2 regions of the Paraglaciecola sp. G1-13 genome follow, and region 1 is predicted to be linked to the other one. Evidence: predicted binding sites of a transcription regulator. Region 1 holds the regulator's gene; the other holds the start of a gene.
The links. The regulator LexA, encoded in region 1, represses DNA repair genes until DNA is damaged. The targets are predictions, from matches to a motif close to TACTGTATNNNNATACAGTA.

Region 1 (11,856 bases):
AAAGTAAACTAAAAAAGCGGCGATGCCTAAACCCATCCACTGCACAGCATAGGCATAATGCTTCTCAGGAGGCATAACCACGGGTTGCCAGTTGCGGATGAAATCATCACTACTGTCCGTTAGCGTTATCACGAAAGGTGGCAACTCTAACTGTATAACTTGCTCTATAAAGTGGATATCGACTTGCTGTATGACCTTAGGCCATATTGCTTCTGGCGTTGCTGTTTCTGTGATCATCGGGTTGTCTGTGGGCTCAACGACTCTCCCTAGTGCGCCCGATAACGTGTTTGGCAAAGTGACTTGTGGTAGATCATTGCGCATTAAGTTACCTGCAATCCAACCAAAATTAATCAGCACGTTTTGAGTCTGCCGCCGTGCTACACCATACACATCAAACCCTGGGCGGCCTTGATGGATACGATTATCGACTAAAAAAATCTTTTGAGGATCAATTGCGCCACTAAAGCTTACCGGCAAATCCTGAATATCCTTATCGATAGTGAGTACCCTCTCGAATGACAATGACGCGTTACTCGATACAGAAGCAATACTTTGCATTCTCTTACCTTTATCTAATCCTCTGTGCAATTGCCAATTAGCCAGTGCAAACATGATGACAACTGCGCACAAAGTCACTAGTGTAGAAATCATAGGTAATCGCTTAATAAGCCTAAGCATGCCTAATCAACAATAAAAATAACAGCGAGAGGAAAGAACAAAGTGCTCATCAAGATAATCATCGGAATACTACTTATCGTTATGATTTATAACTTATTTAAAGCCATGACTGTAATGCTTAAAAACGAACCAAAACAAGCGAATATGAGCAAATATATTGGAAGACGGGTATTAACCTCGGTGGCAATTGTAGTGGTCATACTTATTGCCATGGCCACTGGTCTTATTGAGCCCAACCCACGTCCTTATTAATATTTTACTTTACACGACGTACCCACAAGCCCGTTTTTAACCTGTGAGTACGTCACCTTAATTACAATATATACACAAAGAAAAACAGCATTACCCAAACCACATCAACAAAGTGCCAATACCAGCTACCTGCTTGAAAAGCGAAGTGATTTTCAGGAGTAAAATGCCCTTTAAAGATCCTAAGTAGCATAATAAACAGGATAATTGCGCCCAACGTCACATGCAGTCCGTGAAAGCCGGTTAATAAGAAGAAGGTATTGCCATACACACCCGATTGCAGGGTTAGTCCCATTTCTTGATAAGCATGAATATACTCCTCAACCTGCAACGACATAAAAATCGCTCCAAGCAGCACAGTTATACCAAGCATAAGTTTCAAGCGGCCACGTTTATTCTCTTCAAGTGCCACATGCGCAAAATGACAAGTAACGGATGAAATTAATAAGATGACGGTGTTAATCAGAGGTAGGCCATACCAGCCCATGGCTTCTGTTTCTGTGCCGCCAGGGGTTTGCACCAGCGGCCACATTGCTTGAAATGCAGGCCATAACACTTCATTTGTAGCGGCGTTGTTGCCAGAGCCACCTAGCCAAGGTATTGAAATCATTCGAGCGTAAAAAAGCGCACCGAAAAATGCTGCAAAAAACATGACTTCAGAAAAGATAAACCAAGCCATACCTTGTCGATATGAGCGTCCTAATTGATCGCTATATAAGCCACTCATCGACTCATGAATTTGATTTCTAAACCAACCAAACAACATAAATATCAGAGTCGCAAAACCAGCTGTCAGAATATATCCACCGTAACCAGACGTGCCTTTGGTTTGTTCAATCACAAAGTTACCTGCACCAACGGCAATTAAAAATAATGCAATGGCTCCCACTATCGGCCAAGGACTGCTATCCGGAACATAATACTTTTCATAATCTGGCTGAGCCATTATTCGTTCTCCTATTGACCACTATTCATTACAAGATCACCCGCTGTCGCCGTGACGTCATACAGGGTGTATTGCAATGCAAAATAGGTAATGTCTTCAGGTAACTGTGGGTCCACATAAAACCGCATGGGCATAACCGCTGATTCACCTGCTTGCAAAACCTGTTGCTCAAAACAGAAGCATTCTGTTTTGTTTAGAAATAACGCCGCCGTACCAGGTGAAACCGAAGGTACAGCTTGACCGACAACAGGGTGAGCAGTCGGATTTTTAACAGTAAAATTAATTTCATTCATCTGCCCCGGATGAACCCGGACTTGACGTTTTTCTGCTTCAAACTGCCACGCCATACCGGTATTGGTTCGTGTGATGAAATCGATGGTTATAGTGCGAGACTCATCGATTTCCATGACCTCATAAACCGCCGCGGAGTTAGCCGTTTTACCATTTAACCCAGTTAAATCACAAAACACATCATAAAGAGGCACTAATGCAAAACCGAAACCAAACATCCCCAATACGATAGCGAGTAATTTAATTACCATCTTGCCATGACTGCTCGGCTTTTCAGCACTGGCAGCATCTGACGTATTAGGCTCTTGCCTGTTGTCTGTCATAGCGAGTGCCAGAACATCCCTGAGTAAGACTGAGCCAGACCCTGCTGAGCGTACTGCGCATTGGTATATTCACTTTGTAATGCGAAATGCACGGTATCATTGAGAGGAAAATAAGCATCACTTTGCAAGCTATTGCAAAAGCCAAACGCAATTAAGCCGAAAGTAAATGCAACAGAACGCTTCAAAAGTCGCGTCTTGGAAAACCTCTTTTTGACTAGCAACATAATATGCTCCTGTACCGCCTATTTAATAACAGGCGGAGTTTCGAACGTATGATACGGAGCAGGTGAAGGTATTTCCCATTCTAGACCTTCTGCCCCTTCCCAAACTTGGTCACTTACCGGGTCACCTTGTTTACGGCATGCCTTGATAAGTAACGCTAAGAAAATCAATTGAGATAAACCAAACGCAAATCCACCTAAGCTTATCCATTTATTAAAATCAGCGAACTGCAATGCATAGTCTGGAATACGTCTTGGCATACCGGCCAAGCCAACAAAATGCATCGGGAAGAACAATACGTTTACAGAAATTAATGAACACCAGAAATGCCATTTAGCTAACGTAATATCAAACATTTTTCCTGTCCATTTGGGTAGCCAGTAATATACCGCCGCCATAATTGAGAAGATGGCGCCCGTCACTAATACGTAATGGAAATGCGCAACAACAAAGTAAGTATCATGGTATTGGAAATCCACAGGCGTTATCGCCAGCATCAAGCCAGATAAACCACCTATCGTGAACAGCACGATAAACGCTAGAGCAAATAACATAGGTACTTCAAAACTCATGGAGCCTCGCCACATGGTTGCTACCCAATTAAATACTTTCACACCGGTGGGCACAGATATCAGCATGGTGGCTAGCATGAAAAACATCTCAGCAAAAACCGGCATCCCAGTCGTAAACATATGGTGAGCCCAGACGATAAACGACAGCAATGCAATAGATGCCGTGGCGTACACCATAGAGGCATAGCCAAATAAGCGTTTGCGTGCAAAGGTCGGTACTATTTGCGAGATAATGCCAAAGGCGGGCAGTATCATGATGTAAACCTCAGGGTGCCCAAAGAACCAGAAAATATGCTGGAACATCACGGGGTCGCCGCCACCTGCGGCATCGAAGAAGCTAGTACCAAAAAACTTATCTGTTAACACCATAGTCACTGCGCCGGCTAATACAGGCATGACCGCAATAAGCAAAAATGCTGTTATCAGCCACGTCCAAACAAAGAGCGGCATTTTCATCCATGTCATCCCTGGGGCGCGCATATTAAAGATCGTCACTATGACGTTAATCGCCCCCATAATGGATGAAATCCCCATGATATGTACCGAGAAAACAAACAGAGCAGTACTGTCACCACTGTACGTAGTTGATAGAGGAGCGTAGAACGTCCAGCCAAATGCAGGGCCGCCCCCCTCCATAAATAACGAAGACAGTAAAATCAAGAACGCAAAGGGTAAGATCCAGAAGCTCCAGTTGTTCATGCGAGGCAAAGCCATGTCTGGCGCGCCAATCATCATAGGCACTAACCAGTTAGCTAGCCCTGTAAAAGCGGGCATAACAGCACCAAACACCATGATCAAGCCATGAACTGTGGTCATTTGATTGAAAAAGTTAGGCTCAACTATCTGCAGGCCCGGCTGAAACAATTCCGCCCGAATGACCATCGCCATCGCGCCGCCGGTTAAGAACATGATAAATGCGAACCAAAGGTACAGCGTGCCTATGTCTTTGTGGTTTGTCGTGTACAACCAGCGCTTAATACCAGAAGGAGGCGCATGATGCTCGTGATGATCGTTTTCGTGATGGATCGTGTCGGTTACTGTGCTCATGATCGTCTCCCTACTGCCCGTTTAATGCAGCGTTAATGTCTTTCGCCTGAACTAGATCACCCGTATCGTTACCCCACGCATTTCGCTCATAGGTAATCACTGCGGCAAGTTCTGACATTGTTAACTGTTTAGCGAAGGCGGCCATTGCGGTACCTGATTTACCGTTAAGCACGATATCAATATGCGCAGCCATATCGTTCAGCGCAATGTCACTCCCTTTTAATGCTGGGAATACCCCTGGCAACCCTTCACCATTAGGCATATGACAGGCTGCACATGCAGAATTGTAAATTTTTTGACCATTGCTCATGAGCTCTTCTTTGCTCATGTTCATTGCTAGTAATCTTTGCTCTTCAGCTTTTGCCTGTTCTTGGATGGCTTGACGCTCGCCTATCCACTTATCATATTCGGCGGGCTCTTTTGCGATAACCACAACCGGCATGAACCCGTGATCCTTTCCGCATAATTCAGCACACTGCCCACGGTAAATACCCGGTTCATTGACCTTAGCCCAAGCATCATTAATAAAACCTGGATTAGCGTCTTGCTTGATTGCGAAGTCTGGTACCCACCAAGAATGAATAACATCGTCTGAGGTAATAAGAAAACGCACACGTTTATCGGTAGGGATCACCAAAGGTTGGTCTACTTCTAAGAGGTAATTAACACCCTTGTCTAATTTACCTGTAATCTCATCGGCTTGAGTTGCCATGCGAGAATAAAATTCGACGTCGTTATCCATGTACTTGTAGTGCCACTTCCATTGTGACCCTGTTACCAACACCGTCACTTCCGGTTCACTGGCATCCTCCATAGCGATCAACGTTTTGGCTGCAGGGATAGCCATTACAATGAGGATAATAAAAGGGATGACGGTCCAAGCGATTTCAACTTTAACACTCTCGTGGAAGTTTGCAGGCTTAGCCCCACGAGATTTACGATGAAATAAAATGGAGTAGAACATAGCGCCAAACACACCAACAGCGATAACCACACATATGATGAACATCAACATATGTAGGTCATATACCTCGGCGCTGATATCAGTCACACCTTTGCGCATGTTTAATTGGTACTGATCTAAGTCGGACACTGAATCTGCAAAAGCGGTGCTGCAATTAAATGCACCTAACATTGCCATTACACTCAACGAAATTTTCTTCACTCGACCCCCTGCTTGTCAAACGCGTAAAATAGTGGTGATAACCATCAAACTCTACGTTCTAATTTATTATTGTAAGGTTCAGCACGCGACAAGTTTTGTTACTGACTTGTTAATCGTGTAACAAGCATTACTCAAAATAGGGGGAGTAGTCCAGTTTTTTTGTATATTTTATATTCAATCGACCAAATTTTAATCAGTCTATCAGTGTGTTACGTTAACAACTCAGTAACAAACACATAGATTAAATGATATGCGAAAAGGCAATATGAGGTAGGTAAGATGGGATGTTTTCATGGAATAAAATAATATTTTCGAACTCCATTGCGAAGCTCGAAAATGATCAATAATGTAACAGCAAACTGCCTAAAAAAATGTTCAACTACATCCAGTCAGCATTACGAATAACACCAACAGCGATACCTTCGATATTAAAAGGCTGCGTCGCTAGATCGACTTTAATAGGTTGGAAATCCTCGTTTTCAGCATGTAGTACGACTTGTCGACCTTTTCGCTCAAGCCGTTTAACGGTTACATCTTCATCTACTCGCGCAACTACCACCTGACCATTATGCACATCCGTTGTTTTATGCACGGCCAGTAAATCACCATCCAAAATACCAATGTCTTTCATACTCATGCCGCTAACTCTAAGTAAAAAATCAGCGCTGGGTTTAAATAAACTTGGGTCAACTTTGTAATGCATTTCAACATGCTCTTGAGCCAAAATGGGCTCACCGGCGGCAACACGACCAATAAGCGGCAAACCTTGGTCTTCTAATTGATCTTCTAAAGGCTCAGTGAGCCTGATACCTCTTGACGTGCCGGGCAAGATCTCAATTGCTCCTTTACGAGCCAGAGCCTTGAGGTGTTCTTCAGCCGCATTTGCCGATTTAAAACCAAGGTGCCGTGCTATTTCTGCACGTGTTGGCGGCATGCCTGTTTCTAGCATGGTGGTTTTAATCAGTTGCAAGACTTCTTCTTGTCTGGGAGTTAGTGGACGCATACACAGCCTGTTGTTTCATACAGTTTAACTGTGAGTATATACAGTCGTTGCTAAATCTCAAATTTTTCTTCTTTGTTGTTTATTAAAGGTAATTTTCTATAAGACCTCTGACCTGTAAACTGATTACGCGGGGTGGAAAAGCCGAATAACGTGGTATCCTATACAGGTCTTTCATTATCTAGGTACCACTCTTATGGCATGGCTGCATAAACTGCTGCTGACAATGATATCTGTTCCGCTAAAATGGCTGGTTAAAGTTAATAGCATTCCTACAGATATAGCGACCGAACTTGGGATCGATACCACCAAACCCATTATTTATCTATTGCGCACACACTCGGTCACTGATCAATTTGCTTTAAAAATGTCTACCAATTCCCTAGGCTTGCCTAAGCCCTCCGAGCCGGTGCAAATCGGTGGTAAGGAATTACCCGCATGTTTGTTTTTACAACAACCACGTTCTTTGCTTACTCGAAAAGTGAAGATCACCAAAATTGCAGATGATGTTACTCGTCTGTTCCAGATCCACAGAGAGCACCCAGAGTTAGACTTGCAAATCGTCCCGGTTTCCATTTTTTGGGGCAGAGCACCCGGCCGAAAGCTATCCGGCTGGTCAGATATTATCGCCAACCAGGTATCTCCAAACTGGTTACGTAAGTTTTTTATTGTGCTGTTTTTAGGTAGAGATAACTTCGTTTGTTACAGCAAGGCTGTATCCTCTCGTACCATGGCAGATTTAAAAGGCAGTGATGAAGAAATAGGCCACAAGCTTATCCGCTTAGCGGGCACGCACTTTCATCGTCGCCGCCAAAATCTCATAGGCCCAATGTTACTCGAACGACAAGAATTATATAACGCAGTATTGGGCGCAGACTCTGTTCGCCAAGCAGTTAGCGACGAAGCGCGCAGCAAGAAGCAGTCAAATCACCAGATACAAGCCAAAGCGAAGAAATATGTCGATGAAATTGCCGCAGATTATCGCGAAGGGTTAGTAAGAATTGGCGACCGCTTACTCACAAAAATATGGAACAAAGTGTACAACGGCATTGAAGTAAAACATGCCGATAAAGTCAGGGCGTTAGCGCAAAATGGCCACGAAATTATCTACGTGCCGTGCCATAGAAGCCACATGGACTACCTCCTTTTAACTTATGTCATCTATCACGAAGGTTTAGTGACACCGCATATTGCTGCGGGTATCAATCTCAACTTTTGGCCGATTGGCGGAATTTTACGAAAATGTGGCGCATTCTTCTTACGTCGCAGCTTCGCCGGCAACAAGCTGTATACCGCGGTATTCAGAGAGTATTTAGAGCTACTTTTCAACAAAGGCTATTCCGTGAAGTATTATCCTGAAGGAGGCCGAAGTCGAACAGGTCGCTTACTACCGCCTAAAACGGGTATGTTGGCCATGACCCTTCAGGGACTGATTAAAGGCATTAACCGCCCCGTCAGTATTGTACCTGTATACATTGGCTACGAGCACGTAATGGAAGTCTCAAGCTATTTGAAAGAGCTCAAAGGCACAGACAAAAAGAAAGAATCTTTTTTTCAGGTGTTCTCCGCGGTACGTAAGCTGAAAAACTACGGAAACGGATTTTTAAATTTCGGTGATCCAATTAATTTAAGCAACTTTCTTGATAGCGAAGTGCCAGATTGGCGTGAAGCACAAAATTTAGAACCCGATAAAAAACCGCGCTGGTTAACCCCTGCCGTGAATACCTTAGCCAATGATGTTATGGGCCGAATCAACCAAGCGGCCGCTGTCAGCGGTATGTCACTGTGCGCCATGTGCTTACTTTCCGCTAAGAAACATGCAATGGCACAGGATGAACTCGAACGCGCCATTGACGACTACCTAGACTTGTTAAAGGCCGCGCCTTACAGTGACTTATCTAGCATCCCTGAGCTTGATGGCAAAGCATTGGTAGAAAATACGTTAAAGCTAAATAAGCTGGAAGTATCCCAAGACAGTTTTGGCACTATCATCTCCCTAAAACGCAAAAATGCGGTGGCATTGACCTATTATCGCAATAATATTTTGCATTTGTTTGCCCTACCTGGCTTAGTCAGCGCCATTGTATTTGCCCATAAAGGCTTGGCAAGGCCGCAAGTCATCTCCCTCGTTGGCCAGCTATATCCTTTGCTGCAGCGCGAGCTATTTATTTATATGAGCCACGAAGAAGCAATGAATTATACAGATCGCTTACTTAGCACGATGATCGATATGGGTTTACTGCGTGCTGAAGATGACACACTGTGCCCGCCCGCTGCCACTAGCAAAGCGTTTTATTCATTCTGGTTGCTGAATCGAAGCATTCAAGAAACCCTGCAACGTTATGCTGCCGTGCTGACCATTCTTAAGAAGGAACAAACCATTGGCCGTGGTCGCTTAGAAAAACAGAGTCGAGAATTTGCAGAGCGTTTAGCGGCGTTACATGGCATTAATTCACCAGAGTTTTTCGACAAAAATGTACTATCTACTTTCATTCACGCCTTGAAAGATAACGAATTAATCAACGCATCTAGCGAAGGGCAGTTGCAGCATTCAGATACCAGCGAAGCACTGCTAGCAAGTGTGGAGGAATTAATTTCGCCTGAGATCACTCAACGACTTCAGCAAATTTAAATCGTGTATACGCTAATGAGTGAATATTGAGCACATAAAAAATGCGCTAGGTGATTAACCGAGCGCATTTTTTTAACCGATAACCGCAAATTATTAGCTGAAAATACCGTTCACGTCTGATAAGAAAAACTTATAGGCGGGATTTTCGGTTTCTTCAGAGTATTGGTAGCCGAGTTGACCTAAGTGTTGCTCAAAATCAGCACGTTCGTTATCAGGGAAATCAAACCCCGCTAGCACTAAACCTTCCGCAGCACCATGGTTACGGTAATGAAACAAAGTAATGTTCCAGCGTTCGCCCAAGGTTTTTAAGAAGGTCATTAGGGCTCCTGGCTGTTCAGGAAACTCAAATGAGAACAAGTGCTCATGAAGCAGAGCAGGGGGGCGACCACCTACCATGTAGCGCACATGCAGTTTTGCCATTTCATTGTCTGACATGTCCAGACAAGGGTAGTCATTTGCACTCAAAGTGGCCATCAACTCAGCAAACTCTTCTTGGCCCCTTCGCAACTTCACACCCACAAAAATATGCGCTTCTTTTTCACTTGAAAAACGATAGTTGAACTCAGTGATGGTTTTACCACCTAGCAGTTCGCAGAAGTGCTTAAACGCGCCTTTTTTCTCAGGGATTTTAACGGCAAATACGGCTTCTTTTTGCTCACCTAATTCACAGCGTTCAGACACATAACGCAAAGTGTGAAAATTAATATTAGCGCCACATAACACGCCACCAAAGACTTTACCCTTAACGTCATTTAGCCTAGCGTATTTACGCATGGCTGCAACAGACAATGCGCCTGCTGGCTCAGCAATCACGCGGGTATCATCGAAAATATCTTTGATTGCCGTGCATAACTCATCATTGTTAACGGTAATGACTTCATCTACATATTGCTGACACAAGCGAAATGTTTCAGTACCTATGGTTTTCACTGCTACACCGTCTGCAAAAATCCCTACAAAGGGCAAAGGAGTAGGCTCACCAGCCTTTAAAGCCGCTTGTAAACAAGCAGATTCGCTGGACTCTACAGCGACAATTTTGATACTGGGCTTGAGCTGCTTCAAATACACACTCATGCCAGCGGCTAAACCGCCGCCGCCCACTGCGATAAAAACGATATCCAGATTCGGGTTTTGCTCAAGCATTTCCTTGGCAATGGTCCCTTGCCCGGCAATAACGTCTGGGTCGTCAAATGGCGGGATCATGGTATACCCATGCAGCGCAGCCAAACGTTTAGACTCTTCACTGGCTTGGTCGAAGCTAGTACCATGAAGCACTACATTGACGTTAGCACCTCCGAAGTTGCGCACCGCGTCCACCTTAATGTCAGGGGTGGTTTCTGGCATCACAATAGTGGCCTGAATATTCTTGCGAGAGGCGCAATAAGCAATACCTTGGGCGTGGTTGCCCGCTGATGCGGTAATGATCCCCGCGTTTAGCGCTTCATCATCTAAGTGACTGATCTTATTATATGCACCACGCAATTTGAACGACTTAACCGGTTGCTGATCTTCTCGCTTGAGCCATACATCATTCCCTAAAACAGCGGAGAATTTGTCTAGATGGACAAACTCGCTGTTTACCGCCACGTCATACACTGGCGACATTAAAACCTTTTTTAAATATTCTTGGGCACTGGTGGTCATTAGTCTTCCAATTTGCTTGCGTCGCGCACAGCACCTTTATCCGCACTTGTTGCCAATAAGGCGTATGCCTTAAGCGCGAGTGACACTTTACGCTCACGGCTGACTGGCTTCCAAGGATTAGCGCTCTGCTCCATTTTTTCTCGTCTGGCTTGAAGCACTTCATCACTAATATCAACACCAATTTTACGCTGGGGGATATCGATGGTCATGCTGTCGCCTTCTTCCACTAAACCGATACCACCGCCGCTAGCGGCTTCTGGCGAGCAATGGCCAATCGATAAACCAGACGTACCGCCTGAGAAGCGGCCATCTGTGATAAGAGCGCATTTTTTGCCTAATCCTTTGGCTTTCAAGTAAGTCGTGGGGTACAGCATTTCTTGCATTCCCGGTCCACCTTTAGGGCCTTCGTAACGGATAACAACTATATCACCAGCAATCACTTCGTCGGCTAAAATAGCTTTCACTGCGTCATCTTGGCTTTCGTAAATACGTGCGCGACCAGTAAATACGTGAATGGACTCATCCACACCGGCTGTTTTTACAATACAACCGTCTTGCGCAATATTGCCGAACAACACGGCCAAGCCACCTTCTTCACTAAATGCATTTGCGCGGCTACGAATACAGCCGTTTTCACGGTCGGTATCGGCGGTAGGGTAACGGCAATCTTGGCTAAATGCTTTCGTGGTTCGGATGCCAGCAGGGCCTGCACGGAAAAACTCGAGGGCATGGGCGTTTTCAGGTTGGGTAATATCCCACTCACTTATGACTTCACCAATAGATTTTCCTAACACATGTGGAGTGTCTTCGTGCAACAAACCGGCGCGATTCAACTCGGCTAATATGCCAAGCACACCACCCGCACGATGCACATCTTCCATGTGGTATTGAGGGGTAGAAGGCGCAACCTTGCATAGGTGCGGTACGTTGCGAGATAAGCGATCAATGTCATCCAAGGTAAAAGGCACTTCACCTTCCACCGCTGCCGCCAATAAATGCAAAATAGTATTGGTTGAACCGCCCATGGCGATATCAAGACTCATGGCATTTTCAAATGCTTTAAAGTTGGCAATGTTACGCGGTAAAA
Region 2 (11,856 bases), 1.5 Mb from region 1:
GTTGTTTCAGCGGGGCGCTTTATATCACGAGAATGAGGGAAATTCAAGTTTAGGTATAGGCGCTATACACCAGCGCCTTGAAAAGTTAAGATATAACCACATTTATTAAGACCCGAAAAAATTAGGACATTGCTTTGCCAGCTACTATCAAAACCGCACAAGAAATTGAAAAAATGCGCGTTGCCGGGCGACTCGCAGCAGATGTATTACAAATGATTGGTCCTCACGTCAAAAAAGGCGTGACCACAGAAGAACTGAACCAAATTTGTCATGATTACATCGTTAATGAACAACAGGCCATCCCTGCCCCGTTGAATTATGGTAATCCGCCGTTTCCTAAGTCTATCTGTACCTCTGTTAATCATGTTATCTGCCACGGCATTCCGGCCGACAAAAAATTGAAAGACGGCGACAGTGTGAATATTGACGTCACCGTTATAAAAGACGGTTACCACGGCGACACGTCAAAAATGTTTGTGGTTGGCAAACCAAGCATTATGACTGAACGCCTAATCCGCGTCACCCAAGAAGCCCTTTATATCGGCATTAAGATGGTAAAGCCGGGAATGCGTTTAGGCGACATTGGGCACGCCATACAGCAACATGCTGAAGGCCATAACTATTCAATTGTACGTGAATACTGTGGTCATGGTATCGGCGCTAACTTCCATGAAGAGCCTCAGGTCGTTCACTATGGTCGCCCAAACACAGGTGAGGTATTGGAGGCCGGCATGTGTTTTACCATCGAACCTATGGTCAATGCAGGTAAACGTTACTCTAAAGTGTTGCCTGATGACTGGACCGTCGTCACTAAAGATCGCAGCCTTAGCGCTCAATGGGAGCACACCTTATTAGTGACCGAAACCGGGGTCGAAATTCTTACCCTGCGGGACGATGAGGAAATAGAGCGCGTCATTAATCATTAAGCGTCATTCGTAAACTCTTTTCTAAGCTTATGATAAATAATTAATTCTTACCGGAATTAGTTATTTGTCATTAGGCTTTAATTAGATGAACCTTAAGAGTATATCTGTGTAATTAAATCGTCATCCAATTGAATAAAGGACCGTATCTTGTCTTTGCAAACGTTAATAAATCAAATCCAACTTATTCAATCCACTGACGACATTCCTGCATTTAAAGCCTGCATCAGCGATAGTTATGACTGGTTAGAGAGTGAGTTTACCCGAGTAGATGTAGACAGCCTTGTTCTTGGTCGTGCCACCTTTGTCGATGCTCTTTTATGCCATGCATGGGAACTACTCGATTTACATAAAGAAACTAAAATAGCATTGGTGGCGGTAGGCGGTTACGGTAGAGGCCAACTGCAACCCTATTCAGATATTGACCTGTTGCTACTTAGCCCTAGTTCGCTCTCTCAAGCCCAGCAAAATACCATAGGTCAGTTTATCACCTTTTTGTGGGACGTTGGTTTAGACATAGGCCAATCAGTTCGTACCATAAAGGAAACCGTTTCCCTAGCCCGTGGTGATGTCACCATAGCGACAAATTTGGTCGAAGCTCGGCTTTTGACAGGTAATCAGGACACCTTTTTAACTCTGAATAAAAAACTTCATGGGCGCGGTTATTGGACTAGCAAAGACTTTTTTATCGCTAAATCAAAAGAACAACAAATACGCCATTCTAAATTTAAAGGCACCTCTTATAACCTCGAACCCAATGTTAAAGAGAGCCCTGGCTGCTTGCGTGACATACAAAATATTGGTTGGATAGCTAAGAAACACTTTAAGGTGATGAAGGGCACGGAATTGGTAGAACGCGGTTACTTCACAGAGCAAGAATTTCAAGAGCTACTAGAGTGTCGCTCTAATCTATGGCGCATAAGATTTGCACTGCATATGCAAGCTGGGCGCAGCGAAAATCGTTTGTTATTTGATTATCAAAATGATGTGGCCAGTCGCTTAGGTTATGGTGATGATGGTAAGGCATCTGTCGAGCGCATGATGAAATCGTTTTTCAGAACGGTAAGACGTATTAGTGAGCTTAACGAAATGTTATTGCAACGTTTTGGACACGATGTATTGCATATCAAAGTCAAAGATCGCTCAATTATCAATCCAAGCTTTGAAATTGCCGATGGTCTACTCGCCACGCGGCATGACAACGTATTCAATGAGCCAGAAGACATTCTGCAATGCTTACTACTGATTGCAGATACGCCGCAAATTGAAGGTTTGCATTCAAGCGTACTTAGTCAACTACGCTTAGCGCGTCGTAAGTTCCATAGTCAATATTACTGCGAAATTCCTCGCTGTCGCACGCTATTTATTGAACTGATGCAACACCCAGATTTCTTTGGTTTAGGGTGGGACATCATGCATAAGCACGGTATTTTACAGTCCTATTTACCGCAATGGGATCATATTGTAGGCATGATGCAATTCGACTTATTTCATGCGTACACTGTCGATGAGCACACCCATCGATTAGTTAAGAACGTTTATCAATACAGTCAGGGCAACGCAGGCTTTCCTCGTTGTAGCCGTATCGTGCGTAACCTAGACAAACCAGAGCTGTTATACATTGCCTCTATCTTTCATGATATTGGTAAAGGCCGTAACGGTGACCACTCTAAATTAGGCGCTAAAGATGTCGCCGAGTTTTGCACCATGCATGACATTAATGACAAAGACGCCGAACTCATCGCTTGGTTAGTTGAAAGCCATCTAATGATGTCCGTTATTGCACAGCGCCGCGATATATACGACCCAGAGGTGATCAACGAATTTGCGGGTAATGTGCGCACGCACAATCACCTTAATCACCTTTATGTGCTTACACTGGCTGATATACGTGCCACCAATGACAACTTATGGAATGACTGGAAAGCCACCCTACTTCGTGAACTGTATTTGCTCACACAAAAAGCCTTAGATAACGGCTTGGAATGCAAGGTTGCTTTGCAAGATAGGATTGACGAACATCAGACCAAAGCAAAAAGACTACTGGTAAACCGCGGCGTAAATGAAAGCCAAGTTGAACAGTTTTGGAAGCGCTTAACGGATGATTACTTTGTGCGTTTCAAGCCCGATCAAATTGCGTGGCATGCGGGCGTTATTCTAGCTGCCCATCCTATGACTGATGACTTTTTACTCGTCGAAGCCAATGAACACACCGCTAAATCGGGTACAGAATTGCTGGTGTATGGTAAAGATAAAATCAACTTGTTCGCTCAGGTTGCTTCTGTACTTGATAGCCGCAACTGTTCGATTCATGATGCGCAGATCATGAAAACCAATGATGGCTACGTCTTTGATAGCTTCATTGTGTTGGAACAATCTGGAGACAGGATTGACTCGGCGAGTCGCTTAAGCAGTTTAAAAGAAGCTGTGACCAATCAGCTAAACAAACCGGGTGAAGAGCACCAGAACCGTCGTAAAATGTCCCGTCAAATGAAACAGCTGGACGTCCCCACTAAAGTGCGGTTCTATTCTAGTCAGCCTGATGTCACGCTGGTTGAACTTGAAGCATTAGATGCGCCAGGGCTGTTGGCTAAAGTGGGCAACTTATTGGTGGAAATGGAGTTTTCATTACGTATGGCTAAAATCGCCACGATCGGCGAGCGGGCTGAAGATTTATTCATCATTAGCAATAGTGACGACAAAGCCTTAACACAAAATCAGGAAATCGAGCTCAAAAAGCGCTTATCCGACACCCTAGATTAATACCCACCAACACCAGTGAGCTCTTTGCCATATATCGGTAATGAGAGCTCACTGTCATGATACTTTCAAATTAACGTCACTTTACTGTAAAACCCTGCTTTTAGCCTAAGCGCTAAACAGTTAAAGGGTTTTACCATGAAAAACACACTGGTTTATCGCGCGCACTACCGCACAGTTTGGTTGTCTGATATTCACCTAGGCAGCAAAGACTGTAAAGCTGAATACTTGCTCGACTTTTTAGAGCACTCAACTATTGAGACATTATACCTAGTAGGTGACATTATCGATATGTGGGCAATGAGCAAGCAATTCCGCTGGCCTGAGGCGCATAATAAGGTGCTGCACAAACTCATGTGTTTATCAAAGGAAGACACTCGCGTTATCTTTTTGCCCGGCAATCATGATGCTCCATTGCAAAAATATGATGGCATCACATTTGGTGAAATCGAAATAGCCAGAGAAGCCGTTCACATCACAGCAGACGGTAAAAAATTATTGGTGCTTCATGGCGATCAGTTTGATCAAGAAGTTTGCTTCGGCCCTTTACAGTCATGGATAGGCGATAAGGCATATGACTTTTTATTATTTATTAATCGTTGGTATAACCGCGCTCGCGCATCGCTTAAATTCCCCTATTGGTCATTGGCAGGCTATTTAAAGAGCCATATAAAAGAGGCTAATAAAGCCATTAGCCGCTATAAGCATGCGTGCATTAACCGCGCGACGGAAATGGACTTAGACGGCGTCATTTGTGGGCACATTCACCACCCCGAAGTTGATAATATCAATGGGAAAACCTATTACAACGATGGAGACTGGATTGAAAACTGCTCAGCCTTAACGGAGTTAGCAAGCGGGGAAATGAAGCTGATTTACTGGACCCAGACGGCTCACGCCAGCAATCTATTCAACCTACGCATGAGCAAAGCAAAAAGCCAAAATAAAGCCGCCTGATGGTCGTTTTTGTTCTTTGTACTGTAATTAAATTGCCATTTAACTGGCACCAAATCGTCATATATCGTCGCTAGTATGAGCCCTAATAACAGCAATAACGGCACTCTCTATGTTTACGGTTAATGACGTTTTACACAAGCACTACCCAAAAGTGGCTGAAAAGCCGTGGTTGTTTAAGTCAGCAGGATTTGTACTAAGACATTTGCTTCATGAGCGAGAAATGAACGAGTTTGCTCAGAGCTATCCGCACCACCAAGGTCTTGAATTCGTTGAACAAGTTATTGAATACTTCAATGTTAGCTATTCGGTGCGTGATAACGAGCGTGAGCATATTCAAAGCCAAGGTCGCTTGGTTATTATTGCCAATCACCCCATCGGCTCGTTAGACGCCCTAGCCCTCATAAAATTGGTTAGCGAAATCAGAACTGATGTAAAAGTCGTGGCAAATCAAATGTTGATGACAATCGACCCGTTACACTGCATGTTGTTACCGGTCAATAACATGGACGGCGGCACCGCAAAAGATCATATTCACAACATTCAGCAGCATTTAGAGCAAGAAGGCGCACTACTTATATTCCCTGCGGGGGAGGTGTCTAGGCTGCGCCCTCAGGGAGTGCGGGATACCCATTGGCATAGCGGCTTTTTGCGTATTGCGCGTCAAGCAAAAGCCCCTATCCTGCCAGTATTTATTGATGCTAAAAACTCCCCCCTATTTTATGGTGTATCCATGCTGTATAAGCCATTGGCGGCCATGCTACTGGTCACAGAAATGTTTAAACAAAAGCGTAAGCATTTGCCCATGCGTATTGGCGAAGTGATCCCATTTGAATCCTATGCCAATGATAAAATTAATCGCATCCAGCAAGTTAAATTACTCAAAAAACACCTTTATCGCATCGGCATGGGCAAACAAGGCATTTTTGCCACCCAAAAAGCCATTGCTATGCCAGAAAACCGCACTGAACTAAGCCGTGCAATAAAACGTGATTGTGAGCATTTAGGGGAAACCACTGATGGCAAAGCAATCTACTTATACCAATACAAGGGTAGTTCACCCATCATGCGCGAAATTGGGCGCCTGCGTGAAATAGCGTTTCGCGCCGTAGGCGAAGGCAGTCACCGCAGACGTGATATTGATCAATACGATACCCAGTATTTTCATTTGATTCTTTGGGATCCAGACGATCTAGAAATTGCCGGCGCTTATCGCTTTGGTGATGCTAAAAAGTTACTGGCACAAACCGGAACCGATGGTTTGTACTCAGCCACGCTATTCAATTATACCGACGCAATGCAGCCGTATTTTGAAAAAGGACTTGAGCTCGGCCGAAGTTTTGTACAGCCCAGGTATTGGGGTAAACGTAGCTTAGATTACTTATGGTACGGCATAGGGGCATTTTTGCAGCGCCACCCTGACTATCGCTATTTGTTCGGACCTGTTTCCTTGAGCGATACCTACCCTAAAGCGGCCAAAGACTTGTTAGTACAATTTTACCGCTTGTATTTTACCCATAAAGACACTATTGCCACCTCTAAAACCCCTTATCATTTGGCAACCGATTTAGCTGAAAGTTTTACAGGCGGTGATTATAAGAAAGATTTTACCCAACTAAAGCATATGCTGGCCAACATGGGAGTGGCGGTTCCGACGCTGTATAAACAATATACGGAAACCTATGACAACGGTGGCATTCATTTCCTAGACTTTAATATTGATGCTGATTTTGGCAATTGTATTGATGGTCTAGTCTTAGCGGATATCCATATGCTCAAAGCAAAGAAAAAAGCGCGTTATATGCCGCACAATGCTGCTAAAGAAGAAAAAGATGCCCCTAACAGCAAGGGAGAAACTAAAGAAATGATATTAAAAAAAGCAAGTTAATCTTATGCTTCTAATTGATAAAGAGCCACCTACTGAGCAGCCATAGGCGGCCTGACGGTCGCCTTTTAGCTTACATTTATAAATTTTCGCTCAGCGATTCATTGTTTACTGGAGTGGGTATAAGTTCTCAGTATTGAGCCGTGATTGGGCCCTGATCCTTAGGCTTTCTTTTTACTAAGGGCGACTACTTCAGCTTTTTCGTCAGACAGTACAGACTTTGCCTCAGTACCTTTGAACATCTTGCCAACCGCATCTTTATTTTTAGACAGCATGATCGCCAAATCCTCTAAAACATCCGCTTCGAACTTCATCCCCTTAGCTTCAATGTACTCGGCTAGGTTGTCTGCTACTTCTAGCATTTTGTCGTACTTATCGGCTTCTTTTTTATCTGCGGTCACAAACTTTTCAACCCCTTTATGCTCAACGACGTATCTGGTAATAATGGCCATATTTGTATCCTCAATTGCGTGTCTGTACAAAATATAGCACAACACCTGTTTTTATGTACAGTTCATTTTTACCGCCGTGCACATATAAAAAAACCAGCCTGTGGCTGGTTTTTGTTAAAGCAAAATCAAAATTAGCGATTAGTGCCCTTCACTAACCTGATTAACAGTGTAACGAGGGATCTCAACCACTAAATCTTCATCTTTAATAATAGCTTGGCAACCTAAACGCGAATCAGGCTCTAGCCCCCAGGCTTTGTCGAGTAAGTCGTCTTCTAACTCATCACTCTCGTCAAGCGATTCAAACCCTTCACGCACAATGACGTGGCAGGTGGTACAGGCGCATGACTTCTCACAAGCATGCTCAATGCCTATACCGTTTTTCAAAGCAACATCCAATACTGTTGTGCCAGAAGGCGCTTCGAGTACGGCACCATCTGGGCAAAGCTCAGCATGAGGTAAAAATATAACTTGTGGCATCTGTTGTTTCCTTAAATCGAAAAATTAATTCTGACGCTAAATAAAATTAAATGCTGTCGACCGTATGACCGGCCAGTGCCTTTTTGATCGAGTGATCCATACGTTTTTCTGCGAATATTTGACTCGCTGCATCGGCCGCGCTAATCGCTTGCTTTATCGCATCGATATCATCATTTTTGCCTGCGATATCTAATACCTCTAAGCTAGCTTGAATAGTGCCGATTTCCGCCGCGCTCAATAGCTCAGCTCCATCTGCATTCAGCGCAGCTTGTAGGGCTTCATGTACTCTTGCAGCTTCTACCTGTTGCTCTTTCAGCATGCGGGCCTGCATGTCGCCTGTGGCGTTCTGCATGGACGCTTTAAGCATGTCGCTGATTTGTGATTCGTCTAATCCATAAGAGGGTTTAACTTGGATCTCAGCTTGAACGCCACTGGATTTCTCCATCGCCATCACGTTAAGCAGACCATCTGCATCTACCTGAAAGGTGACACGAATGTGCGCAGCGCCAGCCGCCATCGGCGGTATACCGTGCAACGTGAATTTGGCTAGCGAACGGCAGTCGTCAACCAATTCGCGCTCGCCTTGCAACACGTGGATCATCATAGCCGTTTGGCCATCTTTGAATGTCGTAAATTCTTGCGCTTTCGCCACAGGAATAGTGGTATTACGGTGAATGACTTTCTCAACCAAACCGCCCATAGTTTCTAAGCCAAGAGACAATGGTAATACGTCCAGTAACAGCATTTCACCGTCAGGCTTGTTACCTACTAGAATATCAGCTTGAATAGAGGCGCCAATGGCCACCACTTTATCAGGATCAATAGAGGTTAAAGGGGTTCGGCCGAAGAACTCGCCCACTTGCTCACGCACATAAGGTACGCGAGTTGAACCGCCAACCATGACGACTTCTAGCACTTCGTCTTTTTCTAACTCGGCGTCTTTCAGCGCCCTGCGACACGCGCGTAATGTACTTTTCGTTAAGTCAGCAATCAAACCTTGAAAGGTTTCTCGACTAATAGATAAGCTGAGAAGCTTTTGCTCATCATCGGCAAAATCCACTGTAACAGTGTCATTGTCGCTCAAGGACTCTTTAGCAAACTTTGCTTTGTCCAATAGGACCCGATGCAAACGTTTTGACAACGCCCCCTCTAGGCCAAGCTGCTGGCGAAAATGCTTAACAATCATGTGATCAAAATCATCGCCGCCTAATGCTGAATCACCACCAGTGGCTAATACCTCGAATACCCCTTTGCTCAAGCGTAAAATAGAGATATCAAATGTGCCGCCACCCAAGTCATAAACGGCAATCACGCCCTCTTGAGCAGTGTCTAAGCCGTAAGCGATGGCGGCCGCTGTGGGTTCGTTTAATAGCCGCAACACTTTTAATCCCGCTAGTTGCGCGGCATCTTTAGTGCCTTGGCGCTGCGCATCATCGAAATACGCAGGAACCGTTACCACAGCACCGCTTAGCTCTTCACCCAAGCTCTGTTCCGCACGTAAACGCAGGATGGTGAGTATTTCAGATGACACCTCAACTGGATTCACTTGACGGCCGGTAACATTCAGCAACGGCGAGTTTGGGTTTGACTCATCGAAATCATAAGGCAAGTCTGGGTAACTGCGGCGAATATCATTGAGGCTACGACCCAAGAAACGTTTTACTGAAACAATGGTATTTGCAGGGTCAAGGCTAGCATCATGCTTAGCCTGCTCACCCACCACCACTTGATCAGCGGTGTAACTGACCACTGAAGGTAAAAGGTGTTGGTTATTGTTGTCACCCAACGTCTCTGCCTGACCACTGCGAACAGTCGCTACGAGAGAATTTGTTGTGCCTAAATCAATACCCACGGCAAGTTTACGTTGGTGAGGTGCCGCGCTCAGGCCAGGTTCTGCAATTTGGAGTAATGCCATTATAAAAACCGTTTAGTTGTTCAAAAGTCGCTTAACGCGTCTTCTTTGATTTCAATTTCGTGACGTAGCTTAAATAAAAACTTCAGCTTACGTACCAGATTTGCAGCGTTTTCATTCGCCGCATCATCGGATTGCTCGAGAAAAACCCCAAGCTCACTCAACAACCGCTTAATATCCGCCGCTACTTCGTCGTCTAGAGACTCAAGGGCAGTAAGTGGATCGTTAGCATGTTGAGCATCGTCTAATTGTTCACGCCATTCCATTTGCTGCATTAAAAATGCACCGTCTTGCATGGTTTTTTGCTCATGCTGTAGTTCTACCCCGCGTAGCTCCAACATATGCTCAGCACGACTCAGAGGTGTTTTTAAGACTTGATAGCCGTCATTAACTTGCGCATTTTTTTGCAAAGCAATGAGTTTGTCGCGCTCGCTGGCGGTAGCAAACCTATCTGGATGCGTGAGTTTTTGTAGTTGTTGGTACGTCGCTGCAAGCGCCGCTTTGTCTACATCGAATGAAGGCGTCAGGTTGAATAGCGCAAAATAATTCATATCAATTAGCGTCTTTTGAGTTTGGCCTATGAAGGTGTAGACAATGGAAGCGTCTACATCGTGATACGTCTTAATCGTCGTTAATAAAAAGCAGGCCTGTTAGCCTGCTTCTTTGATAGCCACGTATAGCAAACCTATACGTTAAAACTTTCGCCGCAGCCACATTCGCCGTTTGCGTTAGGGTTATTAAACTGGAACCCTTCGTTCAGGCCTTCTTTGGCAAAATCTAATTCGGTACCGTCTAAGTACACCAAGCTTTTACCATCGATAATGATTTTAACGCCATTATCTTCAAAAACATGGTCATCTTCGTTTAACTCGTCGACAAATTCCAACACATACGCTAAACCAGAACAACCCGTGGTTTTGACTCCTAAGCGCAAGCCTAGCCCTGAGCCTCTGTTTTGCAGAAAGCTAGATGCTCGTTGTGCCGCAGCCTCAGAAATTTTAATTCCCACTATGGTCTCCTCTTTCGTTTAACGTTTACTGGTGTTTCTTTTTGTAATCTTCAACGGCTGCTTTAATAGCGTCTTCTGCCAAAATAGAGCAGTGAATTTTTACTGGTGGTAAGGCAAGTTCTTCAGCAATATCCATGTTCGAAATCTTCACGGCATCGTCAATTGATTTACCTTTAACCCATTCAGTAACTAATGAGCTAGACGCAATCGCCGAGCCACAGCCATAAGTTTTGAATTTTGCATCTTCGATAATGCCATTAGCACCAATCTTCAATTGCAATTTCATTACGTCACCGCATGCTGGCGCGCCAACCATACCGGTTGCAATGCTAGGGTCATTCTTGTCAAAACCACCTACGTTACGTGGATTTTCGTAGTGATCGATTACTTTTTCGCTGTAAGCCATGATGGTTACCTCATTTGTGAAGACGATTTCGCCTTACTGTGAATTCTATAAATTATTCAAATACTAGTGGTGTGCCCACTCAACGGTATTCAAATCAATGCCTTCTTTGTACATATCCCACAAAGGAGACATATCACGTAATTTGTCGATTGCGTTACGTACTACGCTTATCACATGGTCGATTTCAGCTTCGGTGGTAAAACGGCCGATTGTGAAACGAATTGAGCTATGGGCCAATTCATCATTCAAACCAAGCGCGCGAAGTACATAAGACGGCTCTAAGCTGGCTGATGTACAAGCTGAACCAGATGATACGGCCATATCTTTAAGGGCCATGATCAAAGACTCACCTTCAACGAATGCAAAACTCACATTTAAGTTCGCTGCAACGCGTTGTTCAATGTCACCATTGATGTAAACCGCTTCAATATCTTTGATTCCATCCCATAAGCGATTACGTAGCATTAGAATACGTTCGTTCTCGGTGGCCATTTCTTCCTGTGCGATACGGAATGCTTCACCCATACCTACAATTTGATGAGTTGCCATGGTACCAGAGCGCATACCACGCTCATGGCCGCCACCGTGCATTTGCGCTTCAAGACGAACGCGAGGCTTACGACTAACGTAAAGTGCTCCAATCCCCTTAGGACCGTAAGATTTATGTGCTGAGAAAGACATCATGTCTACTTTCAGCGCTTGTAAATCGATTGCCACTTTGCCTGTGCTTTGCGCAGCGTCAACATGGAACAACACTTTACGCTCGCGGCACACTTCTCCGATAGCAGCGATGTTTTGGATCACGCCAATCTCGTTGTTTACGTGCATCACACTAGCAAGAATCGTGTCTGGGCGGATGGCCGCTGTGAATTTTTCGATATCAACCAAACCATTTGGCTCAGGATCTAAATACGTCACTTCAAACCCTTCACGCTCTAACTGACGGCACGTATCAAGTACGGCTTTATGCTCAGTTTTCACTGTGATGAGGTGCTTACCTTTTTTGCCGTAAAAATGTGCAGCGCCTTTGATTGCAAGGTTATTTGATTCTGTTGCGCCAGAAGTGAAAACAATTTCA

Region 2: the regulator LexA is predicted to act here: its motif matches at 7,018-7,037, upstream of AC0L6N_RS04140 (YebG family protein).

What each region holds. Positions count from the first base shown of each region.
Region 1 covers NZ_CM147903.1:4,635,106-4,646,961, forward strand. The annotation lists gene AC0L6N_RS19700 (SURF1 family protein) at 1-651, opposite strand, end outside; gene AC0L6N_RS19705 (DUF2909 domain-containing protein) at 721-930, shown strand; gene AC0L6N_RS19710 (cytochrome c oxidase subunit 3) at 992-1,873, opposite strand; gene AC0L6N_RS19715 (cytochrome c oxidase assembly protein) at 1,885-2,487, opposite strand; gene AC0L6N_RS19720 (hypothetical protein) at 2,484-2,711, opposite strand; gene ctaD (cytochrome c oxidase subunit I) at 2,730-4,328, opposite strand; gene coxB (cytochrome c oxidase subunit II) at 4,339-5,463, opposite strand; gene lexA (transcriptional repressor LexA) at 5,873-6,496, opposite strand; gene plsB (glycerol-3-phosphate 1-O-acyltransferase PlsB) at 6,690-9,125, shown strand; gene ilvA (threonine ammonia-lyase, biosynthetic) at 9,219-10,769, opposite strand; gene ilvD (dihydroxy-acid dehydratase) at 10,769-11,856, opposite strand, start outside.
Region 2 covers NZ_CM147903.1:989,001-1,000,856, reverse strand. The annotation lists gene map (type I methionyl aminopeptidase) at 135-926, shown strand; gene glnD ([protein-PII] uridylyltransferase) at 1,074-3,686, shown strand; gene AC0L6N_RS04150 (UDP-2,3-diacylglucosamine diphosphatase) at 3,822-4,640, shown strand; gene olsF (bifunctional ornithine lipid synthase OlsF) at 4,750-6,525, shown strand; gene AC0L6N_RS04140 (YebG family protein) at 6,684-6,974, opposite strand; gene fdx (ISC system 2Fe-2S type ferredoxin) at 7,113-7,451, opposite strand; gene hscA (Fe-S protein assembly chaperone HscA) at 7,498-9,366, opposite strand; gene hscB (co-chaperone HscB) at 9,387-9,914, opposite strand; gene iscA (iron-sulfur cluster assembly protein IscA) at 10,049-10,372, opposite strand; gene iscU (Fe-S cluster assembly scaffold IscU) at 10,398-10,778, opposite strand; gene AC0L6N_RS04110 (IscS subfamily cysteine desulfurase) at 10,842-11,856, opposite strand, start outside.